2 regions of the Paenibacillus sp. GL_099_B genome follow, and region 2 is predicted to be linked to the other one. Evidence: riboswitches for the same ligand, from Rfam matches in the RefSeq annotation. Region 2 holds a riboswitch; the other holds the start of a gene.
The links. Region 2 has a riboswitch for FMN ahead of AC3ITG_RS15850 (DMT family transporter). Riboswitches for the same ligand answer to the same signal wherever they lie in the genome.

Region 1: linked by a shared signal. The riboswitch ahead of ribD (bifunctional diaminohydroxyphosphoribosylaminopyrimidine deaminase/5-amino-6-(5-phosphoribosylamino)uracil reductase RibD) and the one ahead of AC3ITG_RS15850 (DMT family transporter) in region 2 are both predicted to bind FMN.

Annotation. Positions count from the first base shown of each region.
Region 1 covers NZ_CM174430.1:4,629,301-4,635,714, forward strand. Annotated here, with positions in the region: gene scpB (SMC-Scp complex subunit ScpB) at 1-108, opposite strand, end outside; gene AC3ITG_RS20955 (segregation and condensation protein A) at 77-877, opposite strand; gene ribH (6,7-dimethyl-8-ribityllumazine synthase) at 980-1,447, opposite strand; gene AC3ITG_RS20965 (bifunctional 3,4-dihydroxy-2-butanone-4-phosphate synthase/GTP cyclohydrolase II) at 1,534-2,775, opposite strand; gene ribE (riboflavin synthase) at 2,827-3,495, opposite strand; gene ribD (bifunctional diaminohydroxyphosphoribosylaminopyrimidine deaminase/5-amino-6-(5-phosphoribosylamino)uracil reductase RibD) at 3,536-4,639, opposite strand; FMN riboswitch at 4,998-5,161, opposite strand; gene AC3ITG_RS20980 (peptidylprolyl isomerase) at 5,309-5,740, opposite strand; gene lysA (diaminopimelate decarboxylase) at 5,963-6,414, opposite strand, start outside.
Region 2 covers NZ_CM174430.1:3,465,807-3,472,220, forward strand. Annotated here, with positions in the region: gene AC3ITG_RS15830 (YqcI/YcgG family protein) at 1-568, opposite strand, end outside; gene AC3ITG_RS15835 (LysE family transporter) at 652-1,278, opposite strand; gene AC3ITG_RS15840 (DUF1989 domain-containing protein) at 1,398-2,015, opposite strand; gene AC3ITG_RS15845 (amidase) at 2,154-3,659, opposite strand; gene AC3ITG_RS15850 (DMT family transporter) at 3,796-4,776, opposite strand; FMN riboswitch at 4,921-5,074, opposite strand; gene AC3ITG_RS15855 (DinB family protein) at 5,158-5,655, opposite strand; gene AC3ITG_RS15860 (CGNR zinc finger domain-containing protein) at 5,793-6,353, shown strand.

The DNA of each region.
Region 1 (6,414 bases), 1.2 Mb from region 2:
TTCGGTTCGCTGATCCACGATTTCGGCGATTTGTTTGATGCTCAGACCTTCTTCTCCGGACAAAAACAGCAGGCCTTCAATAATCGATTTCAATTTCGGAAAATCCATGATTCTTTGTTTCCCCTCTCCACTCCATAACGATATCCTCAAACATCCGCTCCTGATAACAAACAATCTGCTTCATCTTCATCAGCTCCAGCACCGCCAGAAAAGTTACAACAATCTCGTGCCGATAAATTTGGTTATCAAGCAGCTTGGAGAATAACAGCCTGCCTCCCGGTCCCATACTTTCCAACGCGCCGATGACATCGCGAATACGATCCTTAACCGAGATTTCATCCCGCTGGATCCGAGTTACGGTTGTCCGCTTCTCCGCCTTGCGCAGCGCCTTCTGGAAGGCAGCAATCAGATCCGAGGTATGCAAACCTTCGACCGGATTCGATTGTGCTTCTACAGGCATATACGGTCGCAAATCCTCGGGCTCTTTAGAGAAAATAAGGCTGCGTTCCCACTCCCGTTCGTGCAAGTGACGCGCAATTCCTTTGTATTTGCGATATTCAATCAGACGTGCAATCAGTTCTGCACGTGGATCATAATCTTCATCTTCCATATATGCATAATCCTCAAAATCCTCGATTACCGGTGGTTTGGGCAGTAATAGTTTGCTCTTGATCGACAGAAGTGTTGCCGCCATTACCAGAAATTCACTTGTAATATCCAGCTCCAGCTCCTGCATCGAATGCAGATACGCCATATATTGATCGGTAATATCGCTGATGGGAATATCCTGGATATGAATCTCTGCCTTATCGATCAGATGAAGCAGCAGATCCAAAGGCCCTTCAAAAGTCTCCAGTTTGTATGTAACTACCGTCACTAGACGAATCCTCCCGCCAGAAAAATAAAAACCCCCGCTAAGCCGCCGAATCCGGTCTCCCGTTTTCGTCTGCGCTGAGCAGGGCACTATATTAAATAAGCACTATTTTAGCTGTTTCGTCAAGTTCGCCATTTCAATAGCGGCAGTAGCTGCATCCCAGCCTTTGTTTCCTGCCTTTGTTCCAGCACGCTCAATAGCCTGTTCAATATTCTCTGTTGTAACCAGGCCGAAGATTGTAGGTACGCCTGTTTTAAGGTTAATTGCGGCTACACCCTTAGCCATCTCATTACACACATAATCATAATGTGTTGTTGAACCACGGATAACCGTCCCCAACGTAATGACAGCATCGTATTTTCCACTTTCAGCCATTTTTTGGGCAATCAACGGGATCTCAAAGGCTCCTGGAACCCAGGCTACATCCACTTCATTATCTTGTACACCGTGACGTTTGAACGCATCCAGTGCTCCGCTGAGCAATTTACTTGTAATGAATTCGTTAAAACGTCCTACAACCACTCCATATTTTAATCCTTCTGATACCAAATGTCCTTCAAAAAAGTGTGGCATTCAAGTCATCTCCCTAATTGTATTATATGATGTACGCAGCTGATCTTCGGCGAATATATCATCCTGTTTAACCTCAGAAAAGCTACTCAGTTTTTTTCTTCATTCTGCTCGATATCGTCGAACTTTAACATATGGCCGAGCTTCGCCTGCTTCGTGTGCAAGTAGACCGTATTATCCTCGTTCTCTTCCATCTGAATCGGAACTCGTTCCACCACTTCAAGTCCGTAGCCTTCAAGCCCTTTAATTTTGCGTGGATTATTGGTTAACAACCGGATTTGACGAACGCCAAGATCTTTGAGAATTTGGGCACCAATGCCGTAATCTCGAAGATCGGCAGCAAACCCAAGCTTCAGATTGGCATCTACGGTGTCCAGACCTTCCTCTTGCAGTTTGTAGGCTTTGAGCTTGTTGATCAGTCCAATGCCTCGTCCTTCCTGCCTCATATAGAGCAAGACGCCATTGCCTTCGTCATGAATCTGTTTCAATGCTGCATCGAATTGTGGACCACAGTCGCATCGATGAGAATGGAATACATCCCCAGTGAGACATTCAGAGTGTACGCGGACCAATACAGGCTTCGATCCGTCAATTTCGCCTTTAACCAAAGCGACATGCTCCTTGTTGTCCACCGCATTTGTGTATGCAACCGCCTGGAATTCACCAAAGTCCGTTGGCATACGTACAGCTACTTCGCGTTTAACCAACTGTTCCTTCTCATTTCGGTACCGAATCATGTCCTGAATGCTGATCAACTTCAGATCATGCTTGCGGGCGATCTCCTGCAGATCCGGAAGTCTCGCCATCGTGCCATCTTCCTTAATCACTTCACAGATTACACCTGCCGGATAGGAACCGCACATAATAGCGAGATCTACAGCCGCTTCCGTGTGGCCCGCGCGTCGTAGCACACCGCCATCTTTAGCGATAAGTGGGAACATGTGGCCCGGCTTGCGGAAATCTCCGCTTTTCGCTTCGGGATCGATTAGACCCTTAACTGTAATGGAGCGTTCATGAGCCGAGATGCCCGTTGTGGTATCTTTATGATCTACAGAGACGGTAAAGGCCGTCCCATGAAAGTCCGTATTTTGCTGAACCATAGGTTTCAGGTTGAGTTCATCGGCACGTTGCTGCGTAATGGGAACACATACCAGACCTCTGCCTTCGGTAATCATGAAATTGATCACTTCAGGTGTAGCCTTTTCCGCCAAAGCGATAAAGTCGCCTTCATTCTCCCGATCCTCATCATCCACCACAATGACGGGTTTACCCTGCATAAGATCGTAGATGGCTTCCTCAATAGGATTCAGAATGGATTGCTCTGCTGACATAGGTCCCCCTCCAGTTTCCATTTCAATTTATATTTGTGGTTATTCAATTAGTTAAGCAAATCCGTGATTAGCGAGGAAATCCTCACTGATACTTCTCGGCTTGCCCGCACCGGTCTCCTGATGTCCTTTACCATAGTGCAGCAGATGATCCACATATTTGCCCAAAATATCACACTCAATATTGATGGTATCTCCCGTCTTTTTCACATTTAATACGGTCTCACCAATGGTATGTGGAATAATGGATACAGTAAATGCGGTCTGTGAAGAATGCACAACGGTCAGACTAATTCCGTCCAGGGTTACAGACCCTTTGGGTATCAGATATTTGAACAGCTGCGTATCATCAGGTTTGATCTCGAAAACAATTGCATTCTGGTCACGTGTAATGCTGCCAATGACCCCAGTGCCATCGACATGGCCCTGAACGATATGCCCGCCAAAACGTCCACCTGACAGCATGGCTCGCTCCAGATTAACTTTACTGCCGGATTGCAATTGACTAAGATTGGTATGTCGATATGTCTCGGGCATCACATCGGCAGTAAATCCGCCACCCTCCAGGGTTGTCGCAGTTAAGCATACCCCGTTTACAGCCACACTATCGCCAATCTTCAAGTCGTTCATGATGGCGGAAGCTCCGATATTCAGGACCATCGCTTCGCCTTTCCGACCTATCCGCCGGATCTGACCGACTTCTTCCACCAAACCGGTAAACATGCTACCGCCTCCTTTATTTATTTCGTTATCGTTAATTCATTTATTCAGGCCAAACCGGAATTCCGCCAATGCTGATATTATCTCCAACTTGCTCAATTTCCAGCTGATGTAATTGAATCGCCTGACTCATGCGCTCTACACCCTCAAAGCGGAAACTGCCTGGTGTTTCGTATCCTCCGACAATTTTCGGAGCAATGAACATGAGCAGCCGATCTACCAACCGTGCTTCCAGCATGGACCCATTCAGTGTGCCCCCGCCTTCAAGCAGAATCGAACCAATCTCACGCTCACCGAGCTTGCTGAGTGCACTCAGTAGATCAACACGTGGTCCTGGACCACAACGTATAATCTCCACCCCATAGGCTTCTAGCCGCTCAGCCGCTTCAGGGCTCGCCTCATCCGTTGTAAGCACCCAGGTTGGGGCAAGGCCATCCTTGACCATTTTGGCGCCTACAGGCAGACGTAGCTTGGAATCGACCACGATTCGTACCGGGCTGATCCCTTCCACTTGCAAGCGAGTCGTGAGTTCGGGATTGTCTGCAATGACCGTTTCCACACCAACCATAATTCCTTGATGGCGATGGCGAAGCGCGTGTACGATCTCGCGAGCTGACTCGTTAGAGATCCATTTGCTGTCACCGCTACGCGTAGCGATTTTGCCATCCAGTGTAGAGGCCGTCTTTAAAGTTACAAAGGGGAGACCTGTTGTGATGTATTTAATGAATTTCTCGTTCATCCGTCTTCCGCGCTCGCGCAACACTCCAACCTCAACTTCGATCCCTTGTTGACGCAGCATGCTGATACCTCTGCCGGAGACTTGCGGATTCGGATCTTCGCAACATACGACGACACGTTTCACTTTCTCATGAATGAGACGTTCGCTGCATGGTGGGGTCTTTCCATAATGACTACAGGGTTCGAGCGTAACGTACACTGTACTGCCTTCAGCATCACTGCCTGCCATGTTCAGCGCATGAACCTCTGCATGACCGGTTCCGCGTTTGAGATGACTTCCGAGGCCCACGATACGTCCTTCTTTTACCACGACACAACCTACTACCGGATTGATTCCGGTCTGTCCTTGTGCCCGCTCTGCCATATCCAGTGCCAGCGCCATATAAAATTCATCATTAATCATTTCCAAGTCCGTTCACCCCACGGTTAAAATCTTAGTTATATACCTCCCTTCCAACAGAGAGGCATGTTCCATATCCAATAAAAAATCCCCGTCGAACAAACCGTTCGATGGGGATGATGAGAGACATGTGTCACCAGCAGTACTATTGATACAGTGCCAACAACACATCGCCCAAAACTTCATTTCAGGCAAGTGAAAGCAGACACATACCTTAATGAACTTCAATTACAGGTAAAGAGCTTCTATGATGTGGCATATGTATGAAGATTGCCGGAAGTAACCGGATTTCTCCCTGCACAGGAAATGAATTCGTCAAAAACTGTACAGCAACACTTCTGCGGAATGCGGCCCGTAAGGACTGCACCCTCTCCTTCTCCCATCCAGACTATACTGTCGGTTCTGGAATTACACCAGATCAGCCATCTGCCAGAGGCAGACGGGTCACGGACTTTGCATCAATGCTGGATAGATATCCTCACATACTGCATCACCGCCGGTAGGGAATTACACCCTGCCCTGAAGGATTCGTTGCGTTATTAATTGGATGTTAGCACTTTAATGCCAAAAAATCAATTGTTTTTTGTTCCTTTTTGTCACATACTAACTTTTAATAAGCTTAAGTGTAATAAAAAACCGCTTCGCCAATGGCGAAACGGCTGCATACGGAAATACTGATTAAGCTTCTACAACTTCAACAGTCTCCATTTTGTCTTTACCTTCGAAAGCGTCCACGAACTCCATACCTTTGGTTACTTTACCAAATACAGTATGTTGTCCATCCAAATGTGGTTGCGGTTGGTAGCAGATGTAGAACTGGCTTCCGCCTGTGTTACGGCCTGCATGTGCCATAGCCAATGTTCCACGCTCATGTTTGTTCGGGTTGATTTCACAGTTGATTGTGTAACCAGGACCGCCTGCACCGGAACCGTTAGGGCATCCGCCTTGAGCTACAAAGCCCGGAATAACACGGTGGAATACAAGACCGTTGTAGAAACCGGAGTTAGCCAGTTTCTCAAAGTTTGCTACTGTGTTTGGAGCTTCTTGATCGAACAAATCGATTACAACTTCTCCGCCGTTTGCCATTTTGATTTTCGCTTGTTTCGCCATATGTAAATGACTCCTTTCGTATTGACCATCGTTAATGGTGCCAGAACGCATGACCCTGGGCCAAGCTTTAAAGCACTTTTCTTAGTGTACACCGAAAATGGATTGATCGCAAAATAATCAGCAAGATTTTTTCAAAATCCAGCCCTAAAGATGCAAAAGAAGACAAAAAAGGAGTGTCCTTTTTTGTCTTCTTCATATAGAGCTCAGCTAGATGTCCTTAAATTAACGGGTAACCGGCTGTTTAGCAATGCGTTCAGGCACCAGATCATTCTGGATAATGTCCTGATACGTCTCACGGCGTACGACAACATCCCCTTGACCGTCTTTGACAAATACAACTGCCGGACGACGAATCCGGTTGTAGTTGCTTGCCATGGAGTAGTTGTACGCGCCTGTGCAAGCTACTGCGAGCAGATCGCCACTTTGCACTTTAGGCAGGTCCAGATCCCAAATCAGCATATCGCCGCTCTCACAACATTTACCAGCAACAGATACCGTTTCCTGAGCAGCCTCATTTGCACGGTTTGCCAATACAGCTTCATATTTCGACTCATACAGTGCTGGACGCGGATTGTCTGTCATTCCACCATCCACAGCTACGTATTTACGAACTCCTGGAATATCTTTGCTTGTTCCAACAGTGTAGAGCGTTGTTCCTGCTTCACCTACGATGC
Region 2 (6,414 bases):
CAAGAGGTGTGTTGTCATTAATCGATTCAAACACCCACCGTGGTTGAAAAGCAAACATAAGATAAGGGAAGTGCCTGCTGGCTCTAAGCTCGTGCGCGGGAGTGGCACAGAAACAAAAGTAGGGCTCCCCGCCAAAGCAAAATTCCCATGTGGCTTCATGCGGATCAGTCGAAATATGTTCAGGCCAGGAAGCAGCATCGAGTGAGCTTACCCGGTTAAGCATTTCCCAGAACAAGGACTGATACTGCTCCACTGTTGTGTTTTTTCTCAAATCATCCGATGTATCGCAAATGACTACCAAAGAAGCGTAATGTCCCGTGTCCCGTGAAACGGGTCCATATTGGCTAAGTAATTCCGCCATGTCTTCAGCAGAAGCTTGTGTACGCGGATCACTTGTGAATCCGTATCTCAGATGTCCTGAGAGAAAACCCATCCGTCCGGGTACACAAGGATACGTATTACCCTCATCTGCAATCATATTAGCGAATTGTGAATACGCGTCCTGCTGCCATTCGGGCAGACCTTTGAATAATGCATTTATTTCATCGGCACTGTACAGATCTGCCATGGATTCTCCAACTCCATTCCACATGATACCGTTAACGTATTAATGCGGATGGCGTTGGGTGACTGTCCAGTGTAGTTTTTATGTCAGAAAAAGATGGAGCGTACAGCTTCAAACCCGAAGTACAGGCCAAATCCGATAAGGCAGATTCCTGAGATGATGGAGATCCAGCGCAAAACGGTTTCGTTGCTGCGTTTATGAAATCGGCTGGCCATACCAGCCATGATAACGTCCCATACAAGGATTCCTATGAAAATACCAGAACTGTATAGTAGTAGATGAGCGGTGTCGGTATGCTTCACGGTTGTAGCAAGAATAGAGCCGTAAATCCCGAGCCAGAATAAAATATTCAGCGGATTGGACAGGGCCATGAGAAAGCCAGATATAAAGGATTTTCCAACCCTTGCATCTTCTGTAGAAGAGGCCTGGATGCCGTCTTTTAACTTGGACAGTGTTTCCACTCCGGTATATACCAAAATAAAGCTGCCAAAAGACCAAAGAAACGAGCGCATGAACGGCGTGTCCAGAAAATGGGCAACTCCAAAGTAAATCAGAAGCATGTACACCAAATCGGCAAACATAGCTCCCAGTCCCAAAATCCAGGCATGCATGAATCCGTGGCGTGCTCCCCGATCCAACTGAGCAGCATTGATCGGACCAATTGGAGCTGATAGTGAGATTCCCAGAATAATATAACTGAACAGTACAGACATATACGCGTTCACTCCTTAACGGGTCGACGACTTGTACCGATAAGTCACACACTTACGGGTACAAGTCATCGTATTCCCGTTTGGAGCAAATTAGAACAAGCTGTTAGCATAGAGCTCATTTAAACGGTCGTTGATTCCACGTCTAGTTGAACAGGAGTACAATGGTACCCGTTACAAGAACTCTCTTCACATGGACAAGCAGACAAACCGATGATCAGATCCATCAAAGCTTCCATTTCCACATAGTCACCAGCGCTCGATTCGGGTGCGATAACATCAATTTTCCCCTCGCCATCTACAACGGAATTCATAAATAGGTTGAAGGGATAATGCTGATCTGGGGGAGCGATGCCGAAAGGTTCCAAGGCTGTATTCAGATTATGATAACAACTGGGATGATCTTTTTTATCATATAAGACCTCATACATCTCTGGACGACAGGCCGAATTGAAAAAATCATGAATGCCTACAGTTTCTTGGACAATGGAAATGAGAGGTTCATAACGGTTAGAATACAGGCATTGTCCCGGTTTAATCCTGTATGTTCGCAGGACATCGAGTGTTACACCGGGATCAAGCCGATTATTGATATTTTGCGCATCGTAAGCAACAAAATCGACCACTTGCTGCCCCTCCAAATCGGTAACACGGATCAACGAACCTTTCTTCACTCTAAGAGCGTAACCTGTTTTGGCAGGAATATGAATAGACTGCTTATGGGTTTTCGTTGAATTCATCCGTATTTCCCCCGATGTTTTTTAAACTCAGTATGCGGAGATGACATTACTTTCATTCACTATTGAGTAATGCAACAGATGACTCTGAAGGATACGCTGTACGTAAGATTGCTGAGATACGTGAAAAAGGGAATGCATTTATACTGGAAAGAGTGGATTGCCTTTCATGCCGACCCAAAGTTCGGATGTTTCCAGCTGACCAGCCAGATGAAGCAACCAGTCTTCACGGCCTTTCGTTGCCATAATTTGTACACCCATGGGCAGGCCTTCAGGAGTCAGATGCACAGGAACACTCATGGCTGGTTGACCCGTCAGATTTGCGAGCTGAGTGAACGGAGTGTAGGTAAGACTTGGTTCAAACATCTCATAAATCAACTGTTGCTGCTGGATCTTGTCCAAATCGCTAATACGCATCAGATGCTGAATTTGTTCATCATGAGGTGTCAATTCTCCGATCTTGGGTGCTGGAAAAGCATTGACGGGTGTGACATAAAAATCATACCGTTCAAACAATGTGGACATCTGGGCTGCGGCAACATCCCATTCGGCCAGACTATGTACGAATTCGGCAGCAGATACTTTTTTACCCGCTTCAGCCAGAACCCAGGACTCGATCTCCATGTCATCAGATGTTAAAGATCTGCCCATAGAACGTTCCATGGAAGAGATCATCGCCGCCATTTCGCCGCTGTTCATCATGTAATAGTTCTCCATCAGTTTGACACCATTAACTGGACTCAGCTTTTCTTCAACCTCATGACCCTGTTCTTCCAGCCAGCGAACCATCTTATATACAGCTTCTTTGGCTTCGTCACTCACAGGTGTACCTACAGGAGAAGCTGTTGTGTAAGCGACTTTCAGTTTGCGTTGATGAGGATAGTGCATATCAGCCAGGTAGCTGCCTGGAAAGAGGGGAGCATGAAACGCAGCTTCGGGTTGAATCACTTGCAGTGTATCCAGTAAAGCAGCGCTGTCGCGAACGGAACGGGACAAGGCAAAATCAATCGAAGCACCTTGCCACTGACGACCAACCCCCGGTCCAACGGGTGTCCGTCCACGTGTAGGCTTGAGTCCGAACAAGCCGCTGAATGAAGCAGGGATTCGGATTGAACCGCCACCGTCACTGGCTCCCGCAAGGGGTACAACACCCGAGGCTACTGCGGCAGCGGCACCTCCACTTGAACCACCTGGTGAGTGATTCGTATTCCATGGATTTCGACTTGCACCGTGAAGACGGGGCTCAGTAATATTTTTCAGGCCAAATTCCGGCGTATTGGTATGTCCAATGATAATGAAGCCTGCATCGCGCAGACGCGAAACGAAATTGGAATTCCGCAGTGCACGATGTTCACTGAGAAGACGTGAACCCGAGGTGAGAATTTCACCCTCCAGGGCTTGGGAGATATCTTTCAATAACAAGGGCACGCCGGCAAAGGGCTGCTCTCCCGGGCGAACCATACCCGCTTCCTGACGTGCACGTGTTTCATATGTACGAATGACCGCATTAAGCTGCGGGTTCACTTCTTCCAGGCGTGCATACGCCGCTTCCAGCAATTCGACAGGAGATATCTCCCGTGCGCGAACCAATTCAGCCAAGCCTATGGCATCGTAAGATGTATATGAAAATGATGAAGATGAAGACATGATAATCGTTCCTCTCTAAATTGACTTGATCTACTATTCCATATGTCATCGTACCACCGGAATAGTGAAAAGACAAAAGGCACTGTACATCTCAAAGGATGTCCAGTGCCTTAATTGATTTGCTTTTATATAAAATTCAATCCGTACGAAGCTTTGGTGCACCGTCAGCCGGACTCGCTGAGCGTTCTTGCTGTTTGGAGATGGCGAATAGGGCAATCCAGATGAGGATGAAGCCCACCAGTTGCTCCCATGTAATTAATGTACGGAATGCAATCCAGTTTACCAGTACACCGGCCATCGGGAAGCTCAGTTCTGCGAGCGTTGCAACTGAGGCCTTGGTGGAAGAGAGACCTTTGTAATATAACAGAAGACTCAGTAACCCTGGCAGTAATGCCTGACCCAGAATATTAAGTGCTACAGCCGCCTGTTCACCTGTAGCGGAAGGGAATGTCCAGGCAGCACCTTCGTTCCACGTCATAAAGATCAGCAGTGGCAAGGCTACGACAAAGCGCAGAGAGGTGACCGTTTCATAACGGGTTTGCCCCAGCATCAGCCGCCCCATAACCGTTGAACCGCCCCACAATGCAGCTGCACCCAGCGATAACAGGCTGCCTGCATGAACCCAATTGTCCCAGTTGCCAAGGGGAAGGGTGAATCCGAACGTGAGCAGGTATGTTCCTGCAAGTGCAATGATAAACAGTCCACCGAAGCGGCGAGGCAATGTTTCTTTCAGCAGAAGCTTAGCCAGAACAATCGCAAATAGCGGCTGCATCTTTTGCAACAATAAGACGGTGTTGGGATCGTTATGTGTAAGCGCAAGTGTGAATAATACCGTGGCGAGAGCAGATCCTCCCCAGGAGATAAAGATCACGGCAATCCAGTGGCGTGCACGCAGGTTTTTCAGATCCGCCCGAAACTTCCACAGCACGGGAATCGCCACAAGGCTGACAATAATATGTTCCACAAGCACAATCTGAGTGGAGGTCATCGTTTTGAGCAAAATGATACGGAACAATGGATCTACGCCCCAAAGGGCGGCGCCGAGCACGACGAGCCAGAATCCGGTATTGCTTCGTTCCTTACGGTAAACCGTTGATGCAGTTTGGGTCTTTTCCATATTCAGGACTCCTTCGTCAGAACACGGAATCTTCAGTTGGCAAAATCGACAAAAGCCCCCGTTTTGGTATACACCAAATAAACGGGGGCTCAATCATTGACATGTCGTACGAAAATAAGCCTTTCCGTAACGGCATGTTAATGTGTTGATCTTCTCTCATCCGGACTGTACCGTCGGCCTTGGAGTCACACCAAGTCAGTCGCTGAATGTCCAAAGTCTGGTCAAACAGCGAGTCGCGGGCTGGTTCTTTAAGAACATCACCGCCGGTTGGGAATTGCACCCTACCCCGAAGATCCTATTCAATTATATTGTGTATTGAACAAGCTGTAACATTAATAAGTCCATCTTATTCCTGTAAGCGCTAGCAGTTCAAGTGTTTTTTTAGAATATGATATTCCAGCTTCCCTGTTGTCTGCGTAGTAATACAATCTGTCCTGCATGATACGCATCGTGGAGTACCCAGCGGGCAAGTTCATGTGCCCATTTTTCATCCGTATCCATGAAAGGGGCTTCAAGATCGGATTCTTCTAATGAAGCAAGCTGATGACGAAGCTGTCCGGCTAATTGTGTTGTATTTTGCATAAGTGTACTCCAGCCAGTGCTATCAGAAGGGTCGCCCGGATCTCCGAAGGTAGATTCATTGTTTTCGGCAGGTGTACCGGATGGTGTTGTACGCTGAATGCGACTCAGCAAGCGTTGATTATAATAATACATATGGTTGACCAACTGCCAGATGCTTAATCCACCGGATGATGGAACCCAGGCTGCCTGTTCAGCAGTCAGTCCTTCGAGTGCCTTGGATAAAGGCACAATCCAGTTACATTGATCCCAAGTGTCATCTTTCTGAATGAGCAATAGTTCTGTTGCTGTTGTAGTCATTGATTTTTCCTCCCTAAAATAAATTCATGGTAACTAGCTAAAGCACTTAAATGTGGTTACAATTAATATAACCCAAACATGAATAAATGTAACTATCTTTTTTCGTTTTAGATCGTTACAATTTAGCGGAGGTACGTATGGATAGACTATGGACTGATTTTGTAAACAGTGATTACCATGACTGGCGTGGCGGAGATCGTTCTGAGGACAGGCTTGGCAAAGCCGAATGGCAGCAAGCATTCATTAAACAATGGCAACTGAACGCATCTATACCTGCTTCATCTGAAGAGGAGGGAGCCTTGAGAAACTTCAGAAATGAATTGCAGGCTCTTGCAACTCGTTTATCTGGCGGAAATCCATTATCGAACAAAGACCAGGAATGGCTTAACGCCATGATGGAGGAAGGTCAAGTCATAAGAAGACTGAAGGCTGGAGATGAGGGACTGAAAATTTCACTTATTCCTGTAGGAACTCAATGGCAGCAGGTCATGGCAGAGGTCGCAGCCGATTTTGCGATCACAGTAATTGAAGGGGATGGCGGAAGAATTCGTATCTGTGACAATATGGATTGCCGTTGGTTTTTCTATGACGATACACGCAGTAGAACCCAGAAATATTGTGATGACAAGATGTGTGGTAATCTGATGAAGGTTAGAAGGTTTCGGGCAAAACAGAAGAAGGACCAGCAGCAAGAGTAAGGTGTATACAAAGAAAGTTTGATTTTCTGTACTTTGCAACAGACAGGAAATATTCAATAAG